DNA from 3 places in the Enterobacter sp. RHBSTW-00994 genome. Region 1 is predicted to be linked to each of the others. Evidence: predicted binding sites of a transcription regulator. Region 1 holds the regulator's gene; each other region holds the start of a gene.

Region 1 (8,215 bases):
CAACAACCAGTACAAAATCACCCTGGCACAACAATGGCAGGCAGGCGACAGCATCTGGTCTCGTCCGGCTATCCGTGTCTTCGCAACTTATGCGAAGTGGGATGAGAAATGGGGTTACGCGAACAGTGATTCCGGTGACGCTTACACGTCCGGCGTTGCATATCGCGACACTTCCGCGAAGACCTTCAGCCGTGGCGATAGCGACGAGTGGACCTTCGGTGCTCAGATGGAAATCTGGTGGTAATTCGTTAGACCTGACGTAATGACCTAAAAAGAGGGGCGAAAGCCCCTCTATCCTTAGGGTGCTGCGCGCTATTGCCTGGCCACCGCAGTGCTCACGCTATCAGAGGTAATAACAATGAAAATGAAGAAAAGTCTCGTCGCGCTGTGCCTCTCTGCGGGGCTGCTGGCTTGTGTTCCGGCGATCACCTTTGCAGATGTGAATTTCGTTCCACAAAATACCAGTGCAGCGCCGGCTATTCCGGTCGCGGCACTCCAGCAATTGACCTGGACCCCTGTTGACCAGTCTAAAGCTCAGGCGACGCAACTTTCTGCGGGTGGCCAGCAACTCAACGTGCCAGGTATTACCGGTCCCGTGGCCGCGTTTAGTGTCCCGGCGAATATCGGTGAATTGACGCTCACGCTGACCAGTGAAGTGAATAAACAGACCAGCGTGTTTGCGCCTAACGTATTGATCCTGGATCAGAACCTGACGCCATCAGCATTTTTCCCAAGCGAATACTTTACCTACCAGGAGCCTGGCGTCATGAGCGCTGATCGCCTGGAAGGCAGAATGCGCCTGACGCCTGCATTGGGTCAGCAGAAAATTTATGTTCTGGTTTTCACAACAGATAAAGATTTGCAGCAAACCACGAAGCTGGTTGATCCAGCAAAAGCCTACGCTAAAGGGGCGGGTAACGCCGTACCAGATATTCCGGACCCGTTAGCGCGCCACGTTACTGACGGCCTGTTGAAGCTGAAAGTCTCCACCAACAATGCGTCCAGCGTGCTGGTTGGTCCTCTGTTTGGTTCTTCCGGCACAGGTCCTGTCACCGTAGGTAATACCGCTGCACCGGTTTATGCTGCGCCTGCCGTCGCGGCCCCGGTTGCAGCAGCAGCGGCTCCGGCGAAAAAAGCCGATCCGATGCTGAATGACACCGAAACTTACTTCAATAACGCTATTAAGCAGGCTGTTAAGCGCGGCGACGTCGATAAGGCGCTGAAACTGCTTGATGAAGCTGAGCGTCTGGGTTCCACCACTGCCCGTTCCACCTTTATCAGCAGTGTAAAAGGCAAGGGGTAATCATCTCCCCGCAGTGCTGATTTGTTCGTTGTTTAGTGCGCCTGAGTGGGCGCACTTTTTTTTCAGCCAACACCCTGTTGCACCGCTGTTGCGATATTGATCGCTAAATAGCGTTTGCCCGCCCTCATTTGCGGTTTCTGCGATACAATAGCCGCACGTTATGTATCGGAGAGTCTGGCATGTCACACCCTGCGCTAACGCAACTGCGTGCGCTGCGCTATTTCGACCAAATACCTGCGCTTGACCCGGAGCAACTGGACTGGTTGCTGCTGGAAGATTCCATGACTAAACGTTTTGAGCAACAGGGTAAAACGGTTACGGTAACGTTGATTCAGGAAGGGTTTGTGCCACCTGAAGCCATCGCCAGTGAATTACCTCTTTTGCCGCAAGAAGAACGCTACTGGTTACGCGAAATTTTACTGTGTGCTGATGGTGAGCCGTGGCTCGCAGGGCGGACGGTTGTACCAGAATCAACCCTTTCCGGACCGGAGCTGGCGCTGCAACAATTGGGAAAAACCCCGCTAGGACGATATCTCTTTACGTCATCTGAGCTCACCCGCGATTTTATTGAAATTGGTCGCGATGCTGATTTGTGGGGGCGTCGTTCCCGCCTCCGTCTGAGTGGTAAACCGTTAATGCTAACGGAGCTTTTTTTACCGGCATCGCCGTTGTACTGAGAGGAAGAGAAAAATGGAGTGGAGTCTGACGCAGAGCAAGCTGCTGGCCTATCACCGCTTAATGCGTACTGACAAACCGATTGGTGCGCTATTGCTGCTGTGGCCAACCTTGTGGGCGCTGTGGGTCGCGACACCGGGTTTGCCGCCGTTGTGGATTTTGGCCGTGTTTGTGGCCGGAGTCTGGCTGATGCGTGCAGCAGGTTGCGTGGTCAATGACTATGCTGACCGTAAATTTGACGGACATGTAAAACGTACCGCTAATCGGCCGCTGCCCAGCGGGCAGGTCACGGAAAAAGAAGCACGCACGCTGTTTATTGTGCTGGTATTGCTCTCTTTCCTGCTGGTATTAACGCTTAACACCATGACGATCTTGCTTTCAGTGGCTGCTCTTGCGCTTGCCTGGGTTTACCCGTTCATGAAGCGTTATACCCATTTACCGCAAGTGGTATTGGGCGCGGCATTTGGCTGGTCGATACCGATGGCCTTTGCGGCGGTAAGTGAATCCGTACCGTTGAGCTGCTGGTTGATGTTCCTGGCGAATATTTTGTGGGCTGTGGCTTACGACACGCAGTATGCGATGGTCGATCGTGACGATGATCTCAAAATTGGCATCAAATCGACCGCGATCCTGTTTGGTCGTCAGGACAAACTGATCATCGGTATCTTGCAGGTCGCGGTGCTGGCGTTGATGGTAGAGATTGGCCGTCTGAACGGGCTCAACTGGGCGTTCTACTGGTCAGTGCTGGTGGCGGGGCTGCTGTTTGCGTATCAGCAAAAGCTGATAGCGAAACGTGAGCGTGACGCGTGTTTTAAGGCCTTCCTGAATAATAACTACGTTGGTCTGGTGCTGTTTTTAGGGCTGGCGATGAGCTACTTCTCGTAAAAAAATGGCAGCCATCTGGCTGCCATCCTTTCATCCTTTCCACCGGAGAGGGTATCACTCGTCTTGTGCCGCACTCTCAATCGTCAGGCGTACATCAGAGGTAATCAACTCTGCCAGCATCTGGTAAACCTTCAGTGTCTCTTCAGGCTCGGCATCACCCGTATCACTGATAAAGCCCTCGTCACGCAGCGTCAGCACCAGCGAACTAAAGACCGCTTTGTCGAAGAACTCTGGTGCGTTAATGCCGTGCAGGACGGACAGACGTTGTGCCAGTGTGCGACTCGCTTTTTCCAGCGTTCCACGGTTAATCGACGGGTTCGCACTCAGCAACCAGAAGGTGATGGCATAGCGTTGCAACGTCTCACGTGCGCCAGCGGCCAGCAGCTGCAGAGTACGGGAACGTGATGGGTTGATGTTGAGCTCATCGTTATTCACGGTGATCAGCCCCTGACGATGCAATTCAACGGTGAGTTTGTCCAGCTCTGCCGCCAGCTCTTCTTTGCTCCAGCGCAGGAACAGCTCGGCTTTCAGCATTGGGTAGAGCGCTTCAACGTGACGCAGCACTTCCTGACGAGAAATGCGACGGTGCTGAGTAATAATGGCCGCCATCAGCGATGGCAGCATCAGCATGTGCGCAATGTTATTACGATAGTACGTCATCAGCACCGCCTGCTCGCGCGGCAGAATGATGATGTCACCGATCGTATCTTTCTCGACTTCGAACTTGTTCATCTGCAACGCGTGATCAAGCAGGGCGCTGGCCGTTGCTGCAGGAACGGTTGAGTCAGGTGAATACGGAACATTACGCATGATGTCCAGATAACAATCGACCTGCTCGGTCAGTTGCTCACGGGTCAGCGAGCGCTGGCGCGAGGCGAGAAGTGCAGTACAACACAGGTTCATGGCGTTAGCCGCACCGGCATTGTTAATACGCACCATCAGATCGGCCGCAATGTTATTTACCGTTGGGGTGAGCCAGGCGGGACGGATGGCTTCGATTGGATCGATAGACTCACGCCACTCTGGTACATGCTGATTCAGGTAGGTCATCAGTGGCATTGGTTCGCCAAAGTTCACATAGCCCTGGCCGAGGTTGCGAAGCTTGCTCAGGCCGCGCAGCATCTGCGGCAGGCTCTCTTTCTCTTTGGTCGCTCCGCGCAGTTCTTTCGCGTAGGTTCCCACTTCCATGACGTGTTCATAGCCAATGTAAATCGGAACCAGTGTGATAGGACGCGTTCCCCCACGCAGCATCGCCTGAATCGTCATCGACAGCGTGCCCGTCTTCGGATCGAGTAGACGCCCGGTACGGGAACGGCCACCCTCAACGAAATATTCAACGGAATAGCCGCGGCTGAACAGCTCGCCCAGATACTCACGGAACACGGTGGAATAGAGTTTGTTGCCCTTGAAGGTACGGCGAATAAAGAACGCACCCAGGCGGCGGAAAATCGGGCCCGCTGGCCAGAAGTTCAGGTTGATACCGGCAGCAATGTGCGGTGGAACCAGCCCCTGGTGATAAAGCACGTAGGAGAGCAGAAGGTAGTCCATGTGGCTGCGGTGGCAGGGCACATAGACAATTTCATGACCGTCGTGAGCCAACTGACGCACACGCTCTGCGTTATGCACGTTGATCCCCTGATAGAGACGGTTCCACGTGAAGCTCAGGATACGATCGGACAGACGAATCATCTCATAGGAGAAGTTCGCAGCGATCTCTTCCATCAGGGCGATGGCATTCTGTTGTGCTTTCTCGTGTGAAATCTTCTTGCTACGGGCTTCGTCTTCAACAGCGCGTGCTATGGCTTTGGAAGCCAGCAACTTGTTGAAAAGGTCCTGACGCGCCGGAAGGCGTGGGCCTACAGCAGCCAGACGTTGACGGGCAAAGTGCATACGCGCAACACGCGCCAGTTTTTGCGCAATGATTTTATCCGTACCGTGTTCGTCCGCCATTCGGCGCAGGGAGACGGAAGGGGAAAAACGCACGAAGCTATCACGGCCTAGCCATGACACCGCAAAGAATTTCTGGATGCCGTTAAGCATACGCAGCGGTGGGTTTTCTTCACCCTTTTCGCGCCCAGGACGACGACCAAACATCACCGACACCGGAACCATCTGAACATCCAGATCGGGGTTGCTGCGGTGCAGGTCGAGGTAATCATGGAACAGCTTGATGGACTCTTCTTTTGGCGTGTAATAGGTAAACACACGCGGTCCGCCGTGGATGAAGACATAGCGTGGCAACAATGTGCCATCAATTTCCAGCGGTTCAAGCGGATCGGGTAAGTCATGCGCCAGACATTGGGCGCGGAGCGTCAGCAAGTCAGCCTTCGAGTTGTAAGGCAAAACATACATAATAGGGCGAGAGGTATCGAGCCCTAATTCCAGCGCGGGTTCTGCTGGGATAGACTTGCTTTTTACCAGGACGCTTAATGGTAAATTAAGTAATTTGTAGTAAATTCGTGGCCAGCCGGACATAAACGATGTAAAGCCTCTGGTTAATAATGCAATTGCTGCGCAAGGATAACAGAAAGCGCGCAAAATTTCTGTTGTTACCCGTCATACTTCAGGCGGCAGTCAAATGGACTGCGGCTATAGTTACTGACGCTATTTCTCATAAAAGGTTCTTTTAATGGCCAATAATACCACTGGGTTAACCCGAATTATCAAAGCAGCTGGCTATTCATGGAAAGGTTTCCGCGCCGCCTGGATCAATGAGGCTGCTTTCCGTCAGGAAGGTATCGCCGCTATTGTCGCGGTGATTATCGCCTGTTTCCTTGATGTTGATGCTATCACCCGCGTTCTTCTTATTGGCTCGGTGCTTTTGGTGATGATAGTGGAAATTCTTAATAGTGCTATTGAAGCTGTGGTGGACCGTATTGGCTCTGATTTTCACGAGCTTTCTGGGCGTGCGAAAGATATGGGTTCCGCAGCGGTATTACTGGCGATTATTACCGCCATGATTACCTGGGGCACGCTTCTTTGGTCACATTTCCGATAAGCCTTCAGGAATAAGTAACTCCCTGGTTTTTTGTGCAGTTTTTGATTCCAAAATCACCTTTGACTGTATATACTCACAGCATAACTGTATATACACCCAGGGGGCGGAATGAAAGCGTTAACGACCAGGCAGCAAGAGGTGTTTGATCTCATCCGGGATCATATCGGCCAGACGGGTATGCCACCCACGCGTGCGGAGATCGCTCAGCGTCTGGGTTTCCGTTCTCCAAATGCTGCCGAAGAGCACCTCAAAGCGCTGGCACGTAAGGGCGTCCTGGAGATTGTTTCCGGTGCTTCACGTGGTATTCGCCTTTTGGTGGAAGAAGAAACCGGTATTCCGCTTGTAGGCCGAGTGGCTGCGGGCGAGCCTCTGTTGGCACAGCAGCATATCGAAGGCCATTACCAGGTTGATCCAGGCATGTTTAAACCAAGCGCTGATTTCCTGCTTCGCGTAAGTGGCATGTCAATGAAAGATATCGGTATTCTTGATGGTGACTTGCTGGCGGTACATAAAACGCAGGATGTGCGTAACGGGCAAGTTGTTGTCGCGCGTATCGATGATGAAGTGACCGTTAAGCGACTGAAAAAACAGGGTAATACCGTTCAGCTTCTGCCAGAAAATAGCGAGTTTTCTCCTATCGAAGTTGACCTTCGCGAGCAAAGTTTCTCTATTGAAGGCCTTGCCGTTGGCGTTATCCGTAACGGTGAATGGCTGTAATCTCTTCCTGACAGGCTGCGGTATCCCCGCAGCCTGACTTATTTTCCTGCCCCGGTATTTTCTCATGTCACTGCTGACTGCTTCAGATAAGGCGCTGTGGCGTCTTGCGTTGCCAATGATCTTTTCGAATATCACCGTTCCGTTATTGGGACTGGTGGACACGGCAGTAATTGGCCATCTGGATTCGCCGGTCTATCTGGGCGGTGTGGCGATTGGCGCGACAGCGACCAGCTTCCTCTTCATGCTGTTGCTTTTTTTGCGGATGAGTACCACGGGTCTTACCGCTCAGGCGTTTGGTGCGAAAGATCCGCTTCGTCTGGCGCGTGCTCTGGTTCAGCCATTGATTCTGGCGCTGGGAGCGGGTGCTGTGATCGTCCTGTTACGTGCTCCGCTAATCGATCTCGCATTGCATATTGTAGGAGGTAGCGAGGCCGTTCTCGAACAGGCTCGTCGCTTTCTTGAGATCCGCTGGCTCAGTGCTCCGGCCTCGCTGGCAAACCTGGTGTTGCTTGGCTGGCTGCTGGGCGTTCAGTACGCGCGTGCCCCCGTGATCCTGCTGGTGGTGGGAAATATCCTCAACATTGTGCTCGACCTGTGGCTGGTGATGGGGCTGCACATGAACGTGCAGGGGGCGGCACTGGCGACTGCCATTGCGGAGTACGGGACGTTCATCATTGGGTTATGGATGGTGTGGCGGGTGCTGAAAATGCGCGGTATCTCTCTGGCGATGCTGAAAGCAGCCTGGCGCGGCAATATCCGTAAACTCCTGGCGCTGAATCGCGACATTATGCTCCGCTCGTTCCTCCTGCAACTCTGTTTTGGTGCGCTCACGGTTTTCGGCGCGCGCCTTGGGCCAGAGATTGTGGCGGTTAATGCAGTACTGATGACGCTGCTGACCTTTACCGCCTATGCACTGGACGGCTTTGCCTATGCCGTTGAAGCCCACTCCGGGCACGCGTACGGTGCGGGGGAAAGCGGTCAGTTGCAGGATGTCTGGCGCGCGGCCTGCCGTCAGGCGGGGCTGGTGGCGCTGATCTTTGCGTTGATCTACGCCTTCCTGGGCGAACATATTGTGGGGCTATTAACGTCATTACCGGCACTGCGCGAACTGGCAGGCCACTACATCATCTGGCAGGTGGTACTACCGATAGTGGGGGTCTGGTGTTATCTGCTGGATGGCATGTTCATCGGTGCGACGCGTGGAGCGGAAATGCGCAACAGTATGGCCGTTGCCGCTGCTGGATTTGCACTGACGTTGCTCACGTTACCGTATCTGGGTAACCACGGGCTATGGCTGGCACTGGCGGTCTTTCTTTCCCTGCGAGGGTTATCACTGGCGGTTATCTGGCATCGCCACTGGCGGAATAACACCTGGTTTTCATAACGCCTTAAAATCTCCTGATGGTAAAAGATTCTGAATAAATTCTTAGATGCCACAGGCTCGACTAAAATTATTATCACGTCCAGCATGAAATGAAGGTTTCGGGCGACCCTTTTCACTATTGAATGACCGAACGATGAGGATGTGATGATGAATAAAGACGAAATCGGCGGCAACTGGAAACAGCTCAAAGGTAAAGCGAAAGAGCAGTGGGGTAAGCTGACTGATGATGATATGACCGTCATCGAAGGTAAAC
Region 2 (8,215 bases), 2.1 Mb from region 1:
TCACCCGCTAAATCGACCATGATGACGGCATTACGATTGTCAGGATGCCAGGCGAGTGGGGCCACCCAACTGGTGTTACCCCGCCACGCACCGAACATACCTGAAATATGTACCAGCGGTTTCATCTGCGGAACGTCAATCAGCGTGGTGAGTTTCTGTTTGCTGCGGTGGCTTAACAGATACTCAAACAGGCGCGGCTGGGCTGTTTTCACCCGTTTCGCCATCGCGATGGTGGCATAAACGTCGGCCATGGCATCGTGCGCATTACCGTGTTCGATCCCATTGGCGCGCGTCAGATGCTCAAGCCTGAAGCTGGGCAATCCGTCGTCGTTTTCCGGCCAGTTGATTCCTTCAGGTCGCAAGGCGTAGCAGGCTCGCATGATGTCCAGCAGATCCCAGCGAGAATTACGGTTTTGCCAGCTCCAGGCGTAAGGATCGTAGAAGTTGCGATAAAAAATATTGCGCGTCACTTCATCGTCAAAGCGGATGTTGTTGTAGCCCACTATGCAGGTATTTGGCACGGTAAACAGGCCATGAATGCGGCGCGCAAACTCGGCTTCGCTGACGCCTTTTTCGCGCGCTTCTTGCGGCGTAATGCCGGTAACCATAACTGCACCTGGTTGTGGCAGGTAGTCATCTGCGGGTTTGCAGTAAAAGACTTCAGGCTCGCCAATGATGTTGAAATCAGCGTCGGTACGGATGGCAGCAAACTGTGCAGGGCGGTCCAGTGCCGGGTGAGTGCCAAAGGTTTCATAATCGTGGAATAAAAATGTTGGGCGCGCGGCGGAGTCAGACACCAGTAATACCATCCTGTTAAAAAGTGACGCCTCTATGGTAAACGATCGCACCGGGCAGACCGAATAAAAAGCGCCCTCAGGCATGAAATTTGCGAGGCGTCTTCAGATAAAAACACGCTCTTTGTCACATTTTTTTGCAATTAAGGCAGGTAACGACATCAGAAGTCCCGTAAAAAGGTCAACGATTTTAAATGACCTGAGGATATACCGTTGAAACGCCGTCTGTTTATTGCTGTTTCTTTACTCGCTTCGAGTATCTCATCTGCACTGGCTGTCGAACCCCTGGATTTTTCACCGCAGCCGCCTGCTATTCAGGCGGGGGCGTGGGTGCTGATGGATTACACCACAGGTCAAATCCTGACTGCGGGCAACGAGCATCAACAACGCAATCCGGCGAGCCTTACCAAGCTAATGACGGGATATGTTGTCGATCGCGCTATTGATAGCCATCGTATTACCCCGGACGATATTGTTACCGTTGGCCGTGACGCCTGGGCAAAAGGTAACCCGGTATTTGACGGTTCTTCCCTGATGTTCCTGAAACCCGGCGATCGTGTGTCGGTGCGCGATCTGAGCCGTGGTCTGATTGTGGATTCCGGTAACGATGCGTGTGTGGCGTTAGCCGATCATGTAGCCGGAGGGCAGCCGCAGTTCGTCAACATGATGAATGATTATGTTCAGAAGCTGAATCTGCGAGATACGCACTTTGAAACGGTACACGGCCTTGATGCGCCGGGGCAGCACAGTTCTGCCTATGACCTGGCAGTGCTTTCACGGGCAATCATTCACGGAGAGCCTGAGTTTTACCACATGTACAGTGAAAAGAGCCTGACCTGGAATGGGATAACCCAGCAGAACCGCAATGGTCTGTTGTGGGACAAAACGATGAATGTCGATGGTCTTAAAACGGGCCACACCTCAGGCGCGGGCTTTAATCTGATTGCTTCAGCGGTTGATGGCCAGCGTCGTCTGATTGCCGTGGTGATGGGGGCGGATAGCCCGAAAGGACGTGAAGATCAGGCTCGTAAATTATTGCACTGGGGCCAGCAGAATTTCGATACCGTACAGATCCTGCATAGCGGCAAGCAAGTGGGAACCGAGCGCATCTGGTATGGCGATAAAGAGCAGGTTACGCTGGGGACAGATCAGGATTTCTGGCTCGCATTACCGAAAGCAGAAGTGCCAAACATAAAGGCCAAATACGTGCTGGATAGAAAAGAGCTTGAAGCCCCAATTGCCGCCCATCAGAGAGTCGGGGAAATTCAGTTGTATGACCGCGATAAGGTTGTGGCGCACTGGCCGTTGGTCACGCTGGAAGGGGTGGATAAGGGCGGTATGTTCTCGCGACTGAGCGACTATCTGCACCACAAAATCTGACTATCCGCCTTCCTACTGCCGAGCAGACTGGCAAGGTTGCGAGTCTGCTCACATAATAAACACTCCTCATTTGCCGGTCGTAAAAAAACTGATTTAAACTGTATATATATACAGTGATAAGTGGAGGGTGTATGGACTACAGCGTCAGACAGCAACAGAAGCGTAAAATTGCGGGCTTCCATCTGGTTGGGCCGTGGGAACAGACGGTAAAGCAAGGTTTCGAACAACTGGTTATGTGGGTCGACGGACATCACATTCAGCCGCTGGAATGGGTAGCGGTTTACTACGACAACCCTGATGTCGTGCCAGCGGAAAAGCTACGATGTGACACCGCCGTGACGGTTCCGGACGATTTTGTTATTCCTGAAAACAGCGAAGGTGTGATGATGACAGAAGTCGCCGCTGGCGATTATGCCGTTGCTACCGCTCGCGTCGAGAATTTCGATTTCGCCACACCCTGGTACAATTTCTTTAATTCTCTGCTGCAAGATCATCACTATCAACTCGCCGCAAAACCCTGTTTTGAACGCTACCTTAATGACGGTAACGCTGATGGCTACTGGGATATTGAGATGTATGTTGCGGTAGAACATAAAGCGGGTTAATTTCCTGGTAAAATCAGGGTTTTTCAGCCGGGTGTGATCCGCCCGGCTGAAAACACAGTACAATTGTGATTTGCCGTATAGCTGGAGAGCGGGTGTGCGTCCCGACAAATCATTAACGCCTTTTGAAATTAAGTTGTATCAACATTACCGCGTTGTGCATGGCTGTCGCATTGCGCTGGCGTTTATTCTGACCTTTGTACTGGTACGGATGCTGCATGTCCCGGAGGGAACCTGGCCACTGATTACGCTGGTGGTGATCATGGGGCCAATCTCTTTTTGGGGAAACGTTGTACCTCGGGCATTCGAGCGTATTGGTGGAACGGTATTTGGCTCGGCATTAGGTTTGATTGCGCTTAAGCTGGAACTGATTTCGTTTCCCGTCATGTTGATGTGGTGTGCGGGAGCCATGTTCCTGTGCGGTTGGCTTGCGCTGGGTAAAAAACCCTATCAGGCGCTACTGATTGGCATCACCTTGTCCGTCGTCGTCGGCGCACCTGCAGGTGACATGACGACAGCATTATGGCGAAGCGGTGATGTGGTTCTCGGTTCTTTGCTGGCGATGCTTTTCACGGGCATTTGGCCGCAGCGTGCCTTCCTGCACTGGCGTATCCAGATGGCAAACTACGTCACGTCGTTCAACCGTGTTTACCAGGCAGGTTTCTCGCCCAATCTGGTTGAGAGGCCACGTCTGGAAAAGCACCTGCAAAAGATCCTTAATGATGTGGTCAAGATGCGTGGCCTGATTACCCCTGCCAGCAAAGAGACGCATATCCAGAAATCAATTTTTGAAGCGATTCAGACCGTCAGCCGTAATCTCGTCTGTATGCTGGAACTGCAAATCAATGCGCACTGGGCTTCGCGAGCCAGTCATCTGCTGATGCTCAATGCTCATACGCTGAAAGAGACACAGCAAATGACGCAGCAAACTTTGCTCACTATTGCCCATGCCTTGTATGAAGGGAATCCCCAGCCGATTCTGGCCAACAGTGAGCGTCTGAATGAGATTGTTGCTGAGTTAAAACAGTTAATTAGCGAGCGGCAGAACGACAATGTTGCAGAAACACCGATTCATGGGTATGTCTGGCTGAGTATGGAACTGGCTCGTCAACTGGAGTTGTTATCGCATCTGATTTGCCGGGCGTTGCGCAAATAAAAAGCAGCTATCGCCATATGTGACGCCTGCTGCTTCGATTCAGCACCAATTGGGGTTATGATAGCGTCAAACGATATACCCATTGTCATTCGCGACCGCTGTCAGTAAGGTTAATATTACAACGGTTGCTTTAACGAATCCGAATCTCACATTATCAGGGGTGTAAAAATGGAAACTACCAAGCCTTCGTTCCAGGATGTTCTGGAATTCGTCCGCCTGTTCCGCCGCAAAAATAAACTGCAGCGTGAAATCCAGGACGTTGAGAAGAAGATCCGTGACAACCAGAAACGTGTTCTGCTGCTCGATAACCTGAGCGATTACATCAAGCCAGGTATGAGTGTTGAAGCCATCCAGGGCATCATCGCCAGCATGAAGAGCGATTACGAAGATCGCGTTGACGACTACATCATCAAAAATGCTGAGCTGTCCAAAGAACGTCGTGACATCTCCAAAAAGCTGAAAGTGATGGGCGAAATCAAAAACGGTGAAGCAAAAAGCGAATAATCGCCGCTAAACGTTGAAAGGGCTCTCTGGCAACAGGGAGCCTTTTTTGTATCGGCGGGATTCAGGGTGATGATTGAGCCAGCTTGTTTCTGCATACCCTGACGTATTTTTCAGTGTTTCAGTACGTTCAGACTTTCCTGGAGTGAAAGAATATCTTCCGGCGTTCCTTTACCTTCTACGGTATTACTAAAATAGTTGTAATCGAGATCAATCCATTTCTGCAGTTTCGCGGCGTAGTTGTCCGGATACTGTGCTTGTTCAATCGCCGGGAGTGTTTCATAGTGTTTTAGCACTGAACTGAAAAAATCAGTCAATTTCCCGCTGCTGTCATATTCCGCCATCGCTTGAGCGACCACCTCTTTTCGCCATGAATACTCCTGATCATATGACTCTTCCCATGCCGCTCTTCTTTCATTCGTGGTGTAGAGTCCACTGTCATCATAGGTAATGAGGGCAAGACTTTCTCGTGAAAGACCGGCAAATGGATTTTTCCCATTTCCGCTAACAAACGCTGTCGCTTCCGCAGCTCTGGCTACACGTTCGGGATCAGACGAATCAGGCGTTTCGGCGTGACGAGCGGCCCGGCTGGCGTCATAAGTTGTCCCGGTGATTTTCTTAAGCAAAGTGGATGCTTGTTCACCGAGCTCTTCCCTGGTCAGAACTGCATATGCTGTGTCCGCCCGGTTTGCGCTGTCACTTAATTGATAAGCCAGAGAGGAAAACGCGGCGTCTTTTGGGGGCAGGTTATCCACCGTATCAGTTGTATTATCAGAATTGATTAACGAGACAGGCTTAGGTGCTGTACGCCAAGTATCAACAGTATGACGACTGGAATGATGTGTATTGCTTAATGGGGTGATCATATCTGCATTTCCTTTTGTCAATATTTTAGCGAGTTGCGTAGATCCTAGCCGTCTGTCCCGTTTTTTGTTCCTGATTGCGTGGCATGACTCCTTGCCTGGAGCATGAAATATATCGGTCGCAGGGTATCAATCTTTAATAGGTTCTGATGTATGACTGCGTTGATTTGAGCAATATACCTACTGGATCAGGGGGGGAGATTAGATAGAGGTGTACGAAATTAAATAAGACCAGATATATTTTATAGTGACTCTCTCCATTACAAGGAGTACCAAATACCAGAGTACTGCTTTTTTAAAAAAGGTCAGCAAATTATTGCGCTGGAAAGATCCGCCGCCGATGGTGCTTTTCAGCTGACTGAACAGGGTTATGAAAAACAATTTGAAGAGGTCAACGCCGCTGATGAAAAAGACGCGCTTGCCCGCTTTGCTGATATCCGCAAGGAACAGCAAATTGATCACCATAATTTCTTATCGGGTGCGATATCCATGCCCTTGATCGGGGTGTTAGCGGCAGCATTTACGGCTCTGTTCAGGAAAAAGTGATCAACATCTTTATGCCTGTATTGCCAGGCCTCAATGGACGAGAGGCAGTCGCTGTCGTCTGGCTGAGAATGCTGTAAGCCTGGTCACAACAGGTTTACCCTCAAAACGGGCTGGGATGATGGGCGGTGATCCACTCCTGGCTGACCGGATGGACAAAATGCAGCTCGCTGGCGTGTAGCATCAGTCGCGGCGTGTTTTCCGTGCCAGGAAGCAGACGACCACCATACAGGTCGCAGCCCAGAATAGGGTGACCTAATTTCTGGCAGTGGATACGGAGCTGATGGGTGCGTCCGGTTTCCGGGGTGAGTTGTACCCGCGTTAACGGCAGTAACGTACCATCGTCCTGTTCACGGTAAAAGCGTTCAACGACTCGGAAGCGAGAGCGGGCTGGCTTGCCGTGGATAGCGCAAATCGACATCAACGGAAAAAGCGCCGGATCTTTGGCAATGGCCGCATCTATCACTCCTTCATCGTCATCCAGATGCCCGCAGAGCAGGGCGCTGTATACTTTAGTGACGGTCCGTTGGCTGAATTGCTGGCAGAGAATGGCATTGATGGCTTTATTTCTGGCAATGACCATCAGCCCGGACGTCCCGAAATCAAGGCGATGAACCAGTGTACAACCGGGGAAGATTTTAACCAGCCGATGATGTACCGAGTCGAGATTTTGTGGATTTTTCCCGGAGAGGCTAAGCAACCCGGCGGGCTTATTGATAAGCACCAGATGATCGTCCTGATAGAGTGCCTCTATCTTGTCATGACACGGTGGGGCAATAAAGGTATCTAAAATCGTAGACATCAGGCTGCCTGAAGGGGGAGTGGGTGCGGATAATAACGAATTTTCGTCCTACTGGCTAATCCGGCGGTACGTCAGGTAAAGGCATAACTGTCACGCCGTGAGCAGGATATTTACCGGTCCTTGCCGGGATGACAGAAAAAACACATCAGGAGTGCTATTATCCAGGCGAATAATGCTGGCATTCACCCTGAGGGTTAATTAATGAACAATAACGTACCACTGAAATATTATGACATCGCAGATGAGTATGCGACGGAGTGCGCAAAGCCGGTTAGCGAGTCAGAACGTGATCCTCTGGCGCTCTATTTCCAGCTACTGCTTACCCGTTTAATGAACAACGAAGAGATCAGTGAGGAGGCGCAGAAAGACATGGCTGATGAAGCCGGAATCGATGAGCAGCGCATTGATGAGATCGCGATGTTTCTGAATCAATGGGGCAATGAGTAGCCCTTAAACCGAATGACCACTGCACTATCGGGTTGGCGCAACAGGTCTTCGGCGGTTATCGATCCGCCAGGGCCTGTAGCTGATAAATCCATGCAACAACCTGTGTCCCATCCGCGAGCATCACATCGACCTCAACGCGGTCATAACCCTCTTCGAATTCATCCAGCATTGGCCAATGGGCGCTGAGATTGTCGGATAGAAACAGATACCCCTCGACACGAGCGTTGCCTTTATCCAGCACTATTCCGGGGAAACCTTCGGCTGGCCCCCAGCCACTCTCGTAAAATGTTCCCGTAACATAGCCAGGTAACCATTCTCCGCCAATGTTGTCGAGAATATAGGCATTGGATTGACCGGGACGCAGCGTACCGTAGACAAACAGAGGTTTCATATTCTTACCTTTAACACACTAAAGCCGGGTGGACGGGAAAAGCATTCAACATACGGCGTGATGGTAAGGTTGGCAACGGGCAGAATACGCTGAGTTATTGCGGTTGTACGTGTGAGTTCAGGGATTAAGCGGTAGAAAGCAAAAAGCCTGCTTTAAAAGCAGGCTTTTCAAATTTGGCTCCTCTGACTGGGATCGCCGTAGCCATTAACTGGCTGATTGATAAGCTAAACCTAAAAGTTGGGGTTGTCAAGACCACCAGAATGACCACCATCTACTAAATATGAACTATGGTTAGCGCTTATAATACTAAGAATGAATCTTTCTCAGAAAAAATGTTTGCATGGACTTTAATTTGACTCGGGAAATTTTGATGAGCCTAATGAGAGCGCTATTCTCATGCTTTCACTCATTATGCAAATTTTTTCCTTACCCGATTCATCAACTGTGCCAATACGAGGAACATGAGTTCTTATGGTTCCATTTTCTTCATATCTGTACCATTCATAAATTGGTAATGTATTAATAAAATTCAAGTATGCGTGTATGGATGTTATCAGATCCATAAAACTATTTAATTCTAATAACTCCCATAAAAGGATAACTTCATCCCACGATACTTTTTCTCTGGATGAACGTTTGTCTATCTTTCCGCGAGGAATGATCTTAACAATTTGGGCATCAGAGAAATGAGAACCTATATTATTTCTAATTTTTTGAATTTTGTTTATTGCTTTGT
Region 3 (8,215 bases), 1.3 Mb from region 1:
CCCTGTTTCGCTAACAGTTCTGCGTGACTACCTTGCTCAATAATGTGTCCGTTGTCCATCACAATTATTTGATCGAAACTTGCCAGCCCGCGCAGGCGATGTGTCACCATGATCACCGTTTTTCCTTTCATGGCATTAGCCAGTAAATCAAGGATTTGGCTTTCGGTTGTCGCATCCAGACCTTCAGTTGGCTCATCCAGCAACATCAGTGGTGCGTCATGCAACAGTGCACGGGCAACCGCCAGGCGACGCAGCTCTCCACCGGAGAGCTGGCGTCCCCCTTCACCCAGCCAGCTATTCAGCCCGTCGTCTTCGAGCAGTTTATGCAGACCCACACGCTCCAGCATCGTGCGCAACTCCTCGTCAGAAGCCTGAGGGGCTGCCAGCAGCAGGTTGTCACGCAGGGTTGCGCTGAACAGATGTACACGTTGAGGAACGACACTGACTGTTTTTCGTAATGCCTGTTCGCTGAATTCAGTCAGTGGAACGTCATTAAACAGAATTTGCCCGTTCCGGGGATCCCAGGCACGCGTTAATAACTGCAGAAGTGTCGATTTACCACAACCTGTACGCCCCAGAAGCGCAATACGTTTTCCTGCCTGAACGGATAAGGTAATCCCCTCCAGCGCGTTTTGGGCTTGCCCGGCATAATTGAAGGTGACGTCGTTGAGGTGCAGAGTGACTCGTTCAGGTACGCAGGCATGTTGTGCATCAAAACGCACCTCCGGCTCTTGTTCTGCAATTTGCGTTACGCGCAGAGCTGAGGCAATAACCTGGCCGAGATGCTGGAATGCTCCGGTTACGGGTGCGAGTGCTTCGAATGCTGCGAGGGCGCAGAAAACAAAGAGCGCAATTAGCGCACCAGGCTGAGTATTGCCACCCACGCCACCAGATGCCATCCATAGCATGACAATGACAGCGAAACCGCCAATTAACATCATCAGTGCCTGTGAAAACGCCGAGAGTTCGGACTGTTTACGCTGTGCCTCGTGCCAGTTAAGTTCCGTACTCTCCATCCGCGCGCGGTAGCGCTGGCTTGCACCAAAAATGGTTAGCTCCGCCTGCCCCTGTAGCCATGATGTCAATTGCTGACGGTATTCACCGCGCAGGCGAGTCAGATTTTCCCCGGTAGGTTTACCGGCGCGATAAAACAGCGGGGGCAGAAGGAGCAGTGTCAGTAACATGATGCCACCCAACGCCAGAGCGATAGGGACATCCAGTACGCAAAGACCAAGCGTCACGACGACGATCACCACAAATGCGCCCACCAGTGGTGAGATTACCCGCAAATAAAGATGATCAAGCGTATCGACATCTGCGACAACGCGGTTAAGTAATTCTCCCTGACGAAAACGTGCCAGCCCAGCAGGGGAGAGTGGCAGCAGTTTGCTGAAGGTATAGATGCGTAGATGTTGCAGTACACGGAAGGTCGCATCATGGCTCACCAGACGTTCAAAATAACGTCCGGCAGTACGGGTGATCGCTGCACCACGGACACCCGCAGCTGGAAGCATATAGTTAAAGCTGTACAACCCGGCGACGCCAACAACGGCAGATGCTGACAGAAACCAACCGGAAAGTGTCAGTAAACCGATGCTGGCAAGCAGGGTTACAATTGCCAGAATAATACCAAGTGTCAGCATCCATTTGTGGCGCTTATACAGTGCAAGATATGGGAGTAAGGCGCGCATCAGATATCCTCCTGACGGTTAGCCAGCAGGGTGGCAAAGGGTCCCTGTGCGGCAGAGAGTGTGGCGTAATCGCCTTGCTCTACAATATGGCCATTCTCCATCACCCAAATCTGATCCCAGTCGGTAATGCCTTCCAGTTGATGGGTAACCATTAGCGTGGTTTGCTGAAGAGAAGCGGCATTGAGGGCCTGCATGACGCGCTGTTCGCTGTGCGCATCAAGGCTTGCTGCGGGTTCATCCAGAAGCAGCAACTGGCAAGGGTTAAGCAGAGCACGCGCAACGGCAATACGCTGAGCCTGGCCGACGGATAAACCGGCCGCCTGATCGCCAACGACGGTATCAACACCTTGCGGGAGTAACGGTAGAAACTCGCTGACCCAGGCGCGGTCGAGAACCGATTGCAGTTCATCTTCGCGTGCATCCGGACGGGCAAGCAGCACGTTTTCACGCAATGTCGGGGCAGGCAACTGCGGGTTTTGCCCCACCCAGCTTAGCTGCTTATGCCAGGCTTCCGGGTCAAGATCGCGCAACTCTGTCTTATTGATACGAAGGGATCCTGTGTAGGCCATAAAGCCAGATAACGCGTTCAGAAGCGAGCTTTTACCCGAACCACTGATACCTACCAATACCACGCGCTGACCTGCAGAGAGAGTAAAATTCAGCGGACCCGCCAGCACGTTGCCTTCAGGCGACAGAATAGAGAAATCGGTCGCTTCAACGCTCACGGGCTCTTTGGCGTTTAGCGTTACTTCACCGCGTTCAGGATGAGCCAATGGTGTCTCAAGGAAGATTTTCAGACTATCTGCCGCGCCCACAGCCTGCGCTTTGGCATGATAGAACGTCCCGAGATCGCGAAGTGGCTGGAAAAACTCTGGAGCCAGAATCAGTGCCAGGAAACCGGCTGAAAGGGTAACGGCCGTACCGTAGTGCCCGAAATCCAGTGCGCCGAGATAGGAGAAACCAAAGTAAACAGCGACGAGTGCAATGGACAACGAGGTGAAGAACTCGAGGACACCAGAGGAGAGGAAGGCCAGACGCAAGACTTCCATGGTGCGCTGGCGAAAATCCTGCGATGCGAGGCGAATGTTTTCTGTCTCGGCTTCACCGCGACCAAAAATACGCAATGTTTCCATGCCGCGCAGTCGATCCAGAAAATGACCGCTTAATCGTCCCAGGGCCAGGAAATTACGACGGTTGGCATCCGCCGCTCCCATCCCTACCATCGCCATGAACAGTGGGATCAGTGGGGCGGTGCACAGTAAAATAAGTGCGGCCACCCAGTTAGACGGGAAAATAATGGCAACAATCAGAAGCGGGACGCAGACGGCCAGCGCCATCTGCGGGAGATAGCGTGCATAGTAATCATGCATATCGTCGATCTGTTCGAGGATCAACGTAGCCCAGCTTCCGGCGGGTTTTCCCTGAATCCAGGCAGGCCCGGCGTCATGAAGCCTGTCCAGCACCTGACGGCGTATCTCATAGCGAATATGTTGTCCGGCGTGAAAACCGACACGTTCGCGTAGCCAGACGACCCAGGCGCGCAGGACAAAAATCAGCACCAGCACGATAAAGGGAAGCAGGAGCGCTTCGCGCGGGATGTTCTCCATGATCATATGATTGAGAATGCGGGCCAGCAGCCATGCCTGGGCAACAATCAACAGACCGCTGATAAGTCCCAAAAGACGGGAAATATTCAGCCAGCGGCGGGAAAGAACGCTTTGCTGTTTCAGCCAGCGAGTTAACTCTTGTTGACGGGTTTTTTCCATTGCGTGCTTTGCAGGTGAGTTATAAGAAATTGGGCATCGCAATGTTACACGTCAGAAAAAATAAAGGCGACCTGTGGCCGCCTTTATTTACGTTTGTTACTGACTTGTAAAGATTATTTACCTTGCTCAGCCAGCCCATCAAGATAACGCTCGGCATCTAATGCTGCCATGCAGCCAGTGCCCGCAGAGGTGATTGCCTGACGGTAAATGTGGTCCATAACATCACCCGCAGCAAAGACACCTGGGATGCTGGTCTGCGTGGCATTGCCATGAATACCTGACTGCACTTTGATGTAGCCGTTTTCCAGCGCCAGTTGACCTTCAAAGATGGCGGTGTTCGGACTGTGTCCGATTGCAACGAAGAGGCCTGCAACATCCAGTGAGTCCACGTTATCGGTATTCTGGGTATCACGAAGACGCAGCCCGGAAACGCCCATCTGATCGCCTGTTACTTCTTCCAGCGTGCGGTTTGTGTGCAGAACGATATTGCCACTCGCCACTTTGTCCATCAGACGTTTGATCAGAATTTTTTCCGCGCGGAACGTCTCACGGCGGTGGATCAGGTGTACTTCGGAGGCAATATTTGCCAGATACAGCGCTTCTTCAACGGCCGTGTTGCCACCGCCGATGACGGCAACTTTCTGGTTGCGATAGAAGAATCCGTCACAGGTTGCGCAGGCGGAGACGCCACGGCCTTTGAACGCCTCTTCTGACGGCAGGCCCAGGTAGCGCGCAGATGCGCCCGTCGCGATGATCAGTGCATCGCAGGTGTACTCACCGCTGTCGCCTGTCAAACGGAATGGACGGTTTTGCAGATCGACCTTATTGATATGGTCGAACAGAATTTCAGTATCGAATTTGGTCGCGTGTTCGTGCATACGCTCCATCAGCAGCGGCCCGGTCAGGTCATTCGGATCGCCTGGCCAGTTTTCTACTTCGGTGGTGGTGGTCAACTGACCGCCTTTTTCCATGCCGGTAATTAACACCGGTTGCAGGTTAGCGCGTGCAGCATAGACCGCTGCGGTGTATCCCGCAGGTCCAGAACCAAGGATTAGCAGCTTACTGTGTTTAGCCGTGCCCATGAGATCCCCATTGTTGTTGGCAGACATTTGGCTGGATTGTAGGGAATTTGTTGCCGTAAAAAAAGAGCACAGCGATTTTGATATCGATATGTGCAATAGACATTGACGATGGATCGAGCGCTATAACATAACGCTTTCTACTGAAAACCGGTTGTTTATAAGGCAATAAAATGAGGTTTATTCCCCGGCGGTAATGAATATCCGGCATGTTGTACTAAAAATCGATGTTTTGCTTTGACAATCCCCTGCGCTTTTGCGAAAACATTGAAGGAAGAAAAAAAGCCGCGTTAACAGTGTGCCGCATAGGCATGCACGTAAATGCCATTTTTACCGGGTCAACGAAATCTACGCATGGTGTGGACAGATGCCATACGTGATGTTGGTGGCTGCCTTTTCGGCAACGGTCTTCTTACCGTAGAACCCGCACTCGCATCGCGTATATTACATAACCAGGCGATGTGATGAGCAACGGGTACAGGCTCTGAACAGTGATGTGCACAGGGTCCAGGCAGGAGTAGGGAAGGAATACAGAGAGACAATAATAATGGTAGATAGCAAGAAGCGCCCTGGCAAAGATCTCGACCGTATCGATCGTAACATTCTTAATGAATTGCAAAAGGATGGGCGTATTTCCAACGTCGAGCTTTCAAAACGTGTGGGACTTTCCCCGACGCCGTGCCTTGAGCGTGTGCGCCGACTGGAAAGACAGGGTTTTATTCAGGGCTATACGGCTCTGTTAAACCCGCATTATCTGGATGCCTCACTTCTGGTATTTGTTGAGATTACTCTGAATCGTGGTGCACCGGATGTGTTTGAGCAATTTAACACCGCCGTGCAAAAACTTGAAGAAATTCAAGAGTGTCATCTGGTTTCAGGCGATTTCGACTATCTGTTGAAAACCCGTGTGCCGGATATGTCCGCCTATCGTAAGCTGCTGGGTGAAACCCTGCTGCGTCTGCCTGGCGTGAATGACACCCGCACCTATGTGGTGATGGAAGAAGTAAAACAGAGCAATCGTCTGGTAATTAAGACGCGCTAACACGGAACAGGTGCAAAATCAGCATAGTTTGATTACACTCCTGTTAATCCATACAGCAACAGTGCCGGGGTTACCCGGCGCTGTTGTCCGTTTTAGCAAACAGGCAGGACATGCCTGATACCTGGAGAGCCTTTCTTGAGCCAGGAATATACTGAAGACAAAGAAGTCACATTATCGAAGCTAAGCAGTGGACGCCGCCTTCTTGAGGCGTTGCTGATAGTTATTGCCCTTTTTGCCGTCTGGCTGATGGCAGCCTTACTCAGTTTCAATCCTTCGGATCCCAGTTGGTCACAAACTGCCTGGCATGAGCCTATCCATAATTTAGGTGGCATTCCAGGTGCGTGGCTTGCCGACACTCTGTTTTTCATCTTCGGTGTCATGGCCTATACCATTCCCGTCATTATCATTGGCGGATGTTGGTTTGCCTGGCGTCACCGTCAAAACGATGAATACATCGATTACTTTGCTGTTTCGCTACGCCTGATTGGCGCATTGGCAATCATTCTGACCTCTTGCGGGTTGGCGGCAATCAATGCGGATGACATCTGGTATTTCGCTTCGGGCGGGGTTATCGGCAGTTTGCTGAGTACCGCGCTTCAACCGATGCTGCACAGCAGTGGCGGAACAATAACGCTGTTGTGTATTTGGGCTGCGGGACTGACGTTGTTTACAGGCTGGTCATGGGTCAGTATCGCCGAGAAACTCGGCAGCCTCATCCTTAATATTCTGACTTTTGCCAGCAACCGTACGCGTCGTGATGATACGTGGGTCGATGAAGACGAGTATGAAGATGATGAGGACGATTCACCTGTAACACCTCGTGGTGAGTCCCGTCGGGCCCGGATTCTGCGCGGTGCGCTGGCACGGCGTAAGCGCGTTGCTGAAAAATTTGCCAATCCGCTTGGTCGCAAAACCGATGCGGCGCTCTTCTCTGGCAAGCGTATGGATGATGACGAGCAGATTGCGTATAGCACTGGGGGCGTGGCTGTCGATCCCGATGATGTGCTCTTCTCAGGTAATCGCGCCACACCGGACGACTATGACGAGTATGATCCGCTGCTAAATGGCCATTCGGTTACGGAACCGGTTGCTGTTGCGGCTGCCGCGATGACAGCAACACAAGCCTATGCAGCGCCTGTTGATGCCGTTATGCCTTCTGCGCCTGCCCCTACACCTACACCTGTGCCGGCCATGGAGCAGCCTGTGGTTGAGTGGCACTCTGCGCCAGCCGTTCACTCACCTGAACCTGTCATTGCCTCTGAACCGCATAGCTACGCGCCTGCTCAGCAGCAAGAACACTGGCAGCAACCTTATCAACCTGAACCGGTCTATGAATCCCAGCCTTTTGCGGAATACGAACCTCCGGTTTCTCCTGCTTACCAGGAATACACACCAGAGCCAGTTGAGCCTGAACAACCTGTTGTGGAACCTCTTGCTGATGCTGAAGAGGTGAAGCCCGCGCGTCCACCGATGTACTATTTTGAAGAAGTGGAAGAGAAGCGAGCCCGGGAGCGCGAACAGCTTGCTGCCTGGTATCAGCCTGTGCCGGAACCGGTTCAGGAACCGACTATTCGTCATTCTGCGCCGCCTTCTGTTTCAGCGCCGGTTGTAGATCCAACGGCATTCGTCTCCCCTGTAGCGGAGAGTGTCAAACATTCAGTTGCGCCCGCAGTTTCCGCCGCCGCTGTAGCTGCACCTGTCTTTAGCCTTGCAACAGGCGGCGCGCCACGTCCACAGGTGAAGGAAGGAATTGGCCCACAATTGCCGCGACCCAATCGGGTTCGCGTGCCAACACGCCGAGAGCTCGCTTCATTTGGTATCAAACTGCCTTCTCAGCGTATGGCGGAGGAAAAAGCGCGCGAATCTGAGTACGACGACGCGGATGAAGTGCAGCAGGATGAGCTCGCTCGCCAGTTTGCCGCCACACAGCAGCATCGTTATGGTGAAGACTATCAACACGATACGCAGATTGGCCATGCGCATGACGACGAAGATGATGCGGCGGAAGCTGAGCTGGCACGACAGTTCGCTGCCACTCAGCAGCAACGTTACTCTGGTGAACAGCCAACGGGGGCGAATCCGTTCTCGCTATCGGATTTTGAATTCTCTCCGATGAAAGATTTGGTGGATGATGGCCCGAGTGAACCGTTATTCACGCCGGGCGTGATGCCAGAAGCTGAACCGGTTCGTCAGCCTCCAGCTCCAGCACCGCAGGCACAGCTGCAACAGAGGGCTCCGCAGGCTTATGTGCAACCGCAGCAACCGCAATTCCAGCAACCTACGGCGCAGCCGCAGGAGAGCCTGATCCATCCGTTGTTGATGCGTAACGGCGATAGCCGTCCAATGCAAAAACCGAGCACGCCGTTGCCGTCACTGGATCTGTTAACGCCACCGCCGTCTGAAGTCGAGCCGGTCGACACCTTTGCTCTTGAGCAGATGGCCCGCCTGGTGGAAGCTCGTCTGGCTGATTTCCGTATCAAAGCGGATGTGGTGAATTACTCTCCTGGCCCGGTGATCACCCGCTTCGAGTTGAACCTGGCGCCTGGCGTAAAAGCGGCGCGTATTTCTAACCTGTCCCGTGACCTGGCGCGTTCACTCTCGACCGTTGCCGTACGTGTAGTGGAAGTCATTCCAGGT

Evidence for each region. The regulator LexA, encoded in region 1, represses DNA repair genes until DNA is damaged. The targets are predictions, from matches to a motif close to TNCTGTATGTACATACAGNA.
Region 2: a site for LexA is predicted at 2,271-2,290, ahead of sbmC (DNA gyrase inhibitor SbmC). Genes of this name have one in related genera too.
Region 3: a site for LexA is predicted at 5,617-5,636, ahead of HV346_RS07425 (DNA translocase FtsK 4TM domain-containing protein). Genes of this name have one in related genera too.

The regions. Positions count from the first base shown of each region.
Region 1 covers NZ_CP056199.1:272,601-280,815, forward strand. Annotated here, with positions in the region: gene HV346_RS01260 (maltoporin) at 1-244, shown strand, start outside; gene malM (maltose operon protein MalM) at 359-1,303, shown strand; gene ubiC (chorismate lyase) at 1,483-1,980, shown strand; gene ubiA (4-hydroxybenzoate octaprenyltransferase) at 1,994-2,863, shown strand; gene plsB (glycerol-3-phosphate 1-O-acyltransferase PlsB) at 2,918-5,338, opposite strand; gene HV346_RS01285 (diacylglycerol kinase) at 5,493-5,861, shown strand; gene lexA (transcriptional repressor LexA) at 5,970-6,578, shown strand; gene dinF (MATE family efflux transporter DinF) at 6,643-7,962, shown strand; gene HV346_RS01300 (CsbD family protein) at 8,110-8,215, shown strand, end outside.
Region 2 covers NZ_CP056199.1:3,014,715-3,022,929, reverse strand. Annotated here, with positions in the region: gene sbcB (exodeoxyribonuclease I) at 1-797, opposite strand, end outside; gene dacD (serine-type D-Ala-D-Ala carboxypeptidase DacD) at 1,002-2,174, shown strand; gene sbmC (DNA gyrase inhibitor SbmC) at 2,306-2,779, shown strand; gene HV346_RS14600 (FUSC family protein) at 2,874-3,932, shown strand; gene HV346_RS14595 (DUF496 family protein) at 4,101-4,436, shown strand; gene HV346_RS14590 (hypothetical protein) at 4,547-5,299, opposite strand; gene HV346_RS23445 (hypothetical protein) at 5,573-5,842, shown strand; gene HV346_RS14580 (RluA family pseudouridine synthase) at 5,943-6,641, opposite strand; gene HV346_RS14575 (YmjA family protein) at 6,843-7,088, shown strand; gene HV346_RS14570 (gamma-glutamylcyclotransferase family protein) at 7,144-7,479, opposite strand; gene HV346_RS14565 (hypothetical protein) at 7,827-8,215, opposite strand, start outside.
Region 3 covers NZ_CP056199.1:1,574,032-1,582,246, forward strand. Annotated here, with positions in the region: gene cydC (cysteine/glutathione ABC transporter ATP-binding protein/permease CydC) at 1-1,691, opposite strand, end outside; gene cydD (cysteine/glutathione ABC transporter permease/ATP-binding protein CydD) at 1,691-3,457, opposite strand; gene trxB (thioredoxin-disulfide reductase) at 3,571-4,539, opposite strand; gene lrp (leucine-responsive transcriptional regulator Lrp) at 5,084-5,578, shown strand; gene HV346_RS07425 (DNA translocase FtsK 4TM domain-containing protein) at 5,714-8,215, shown strand, end outside.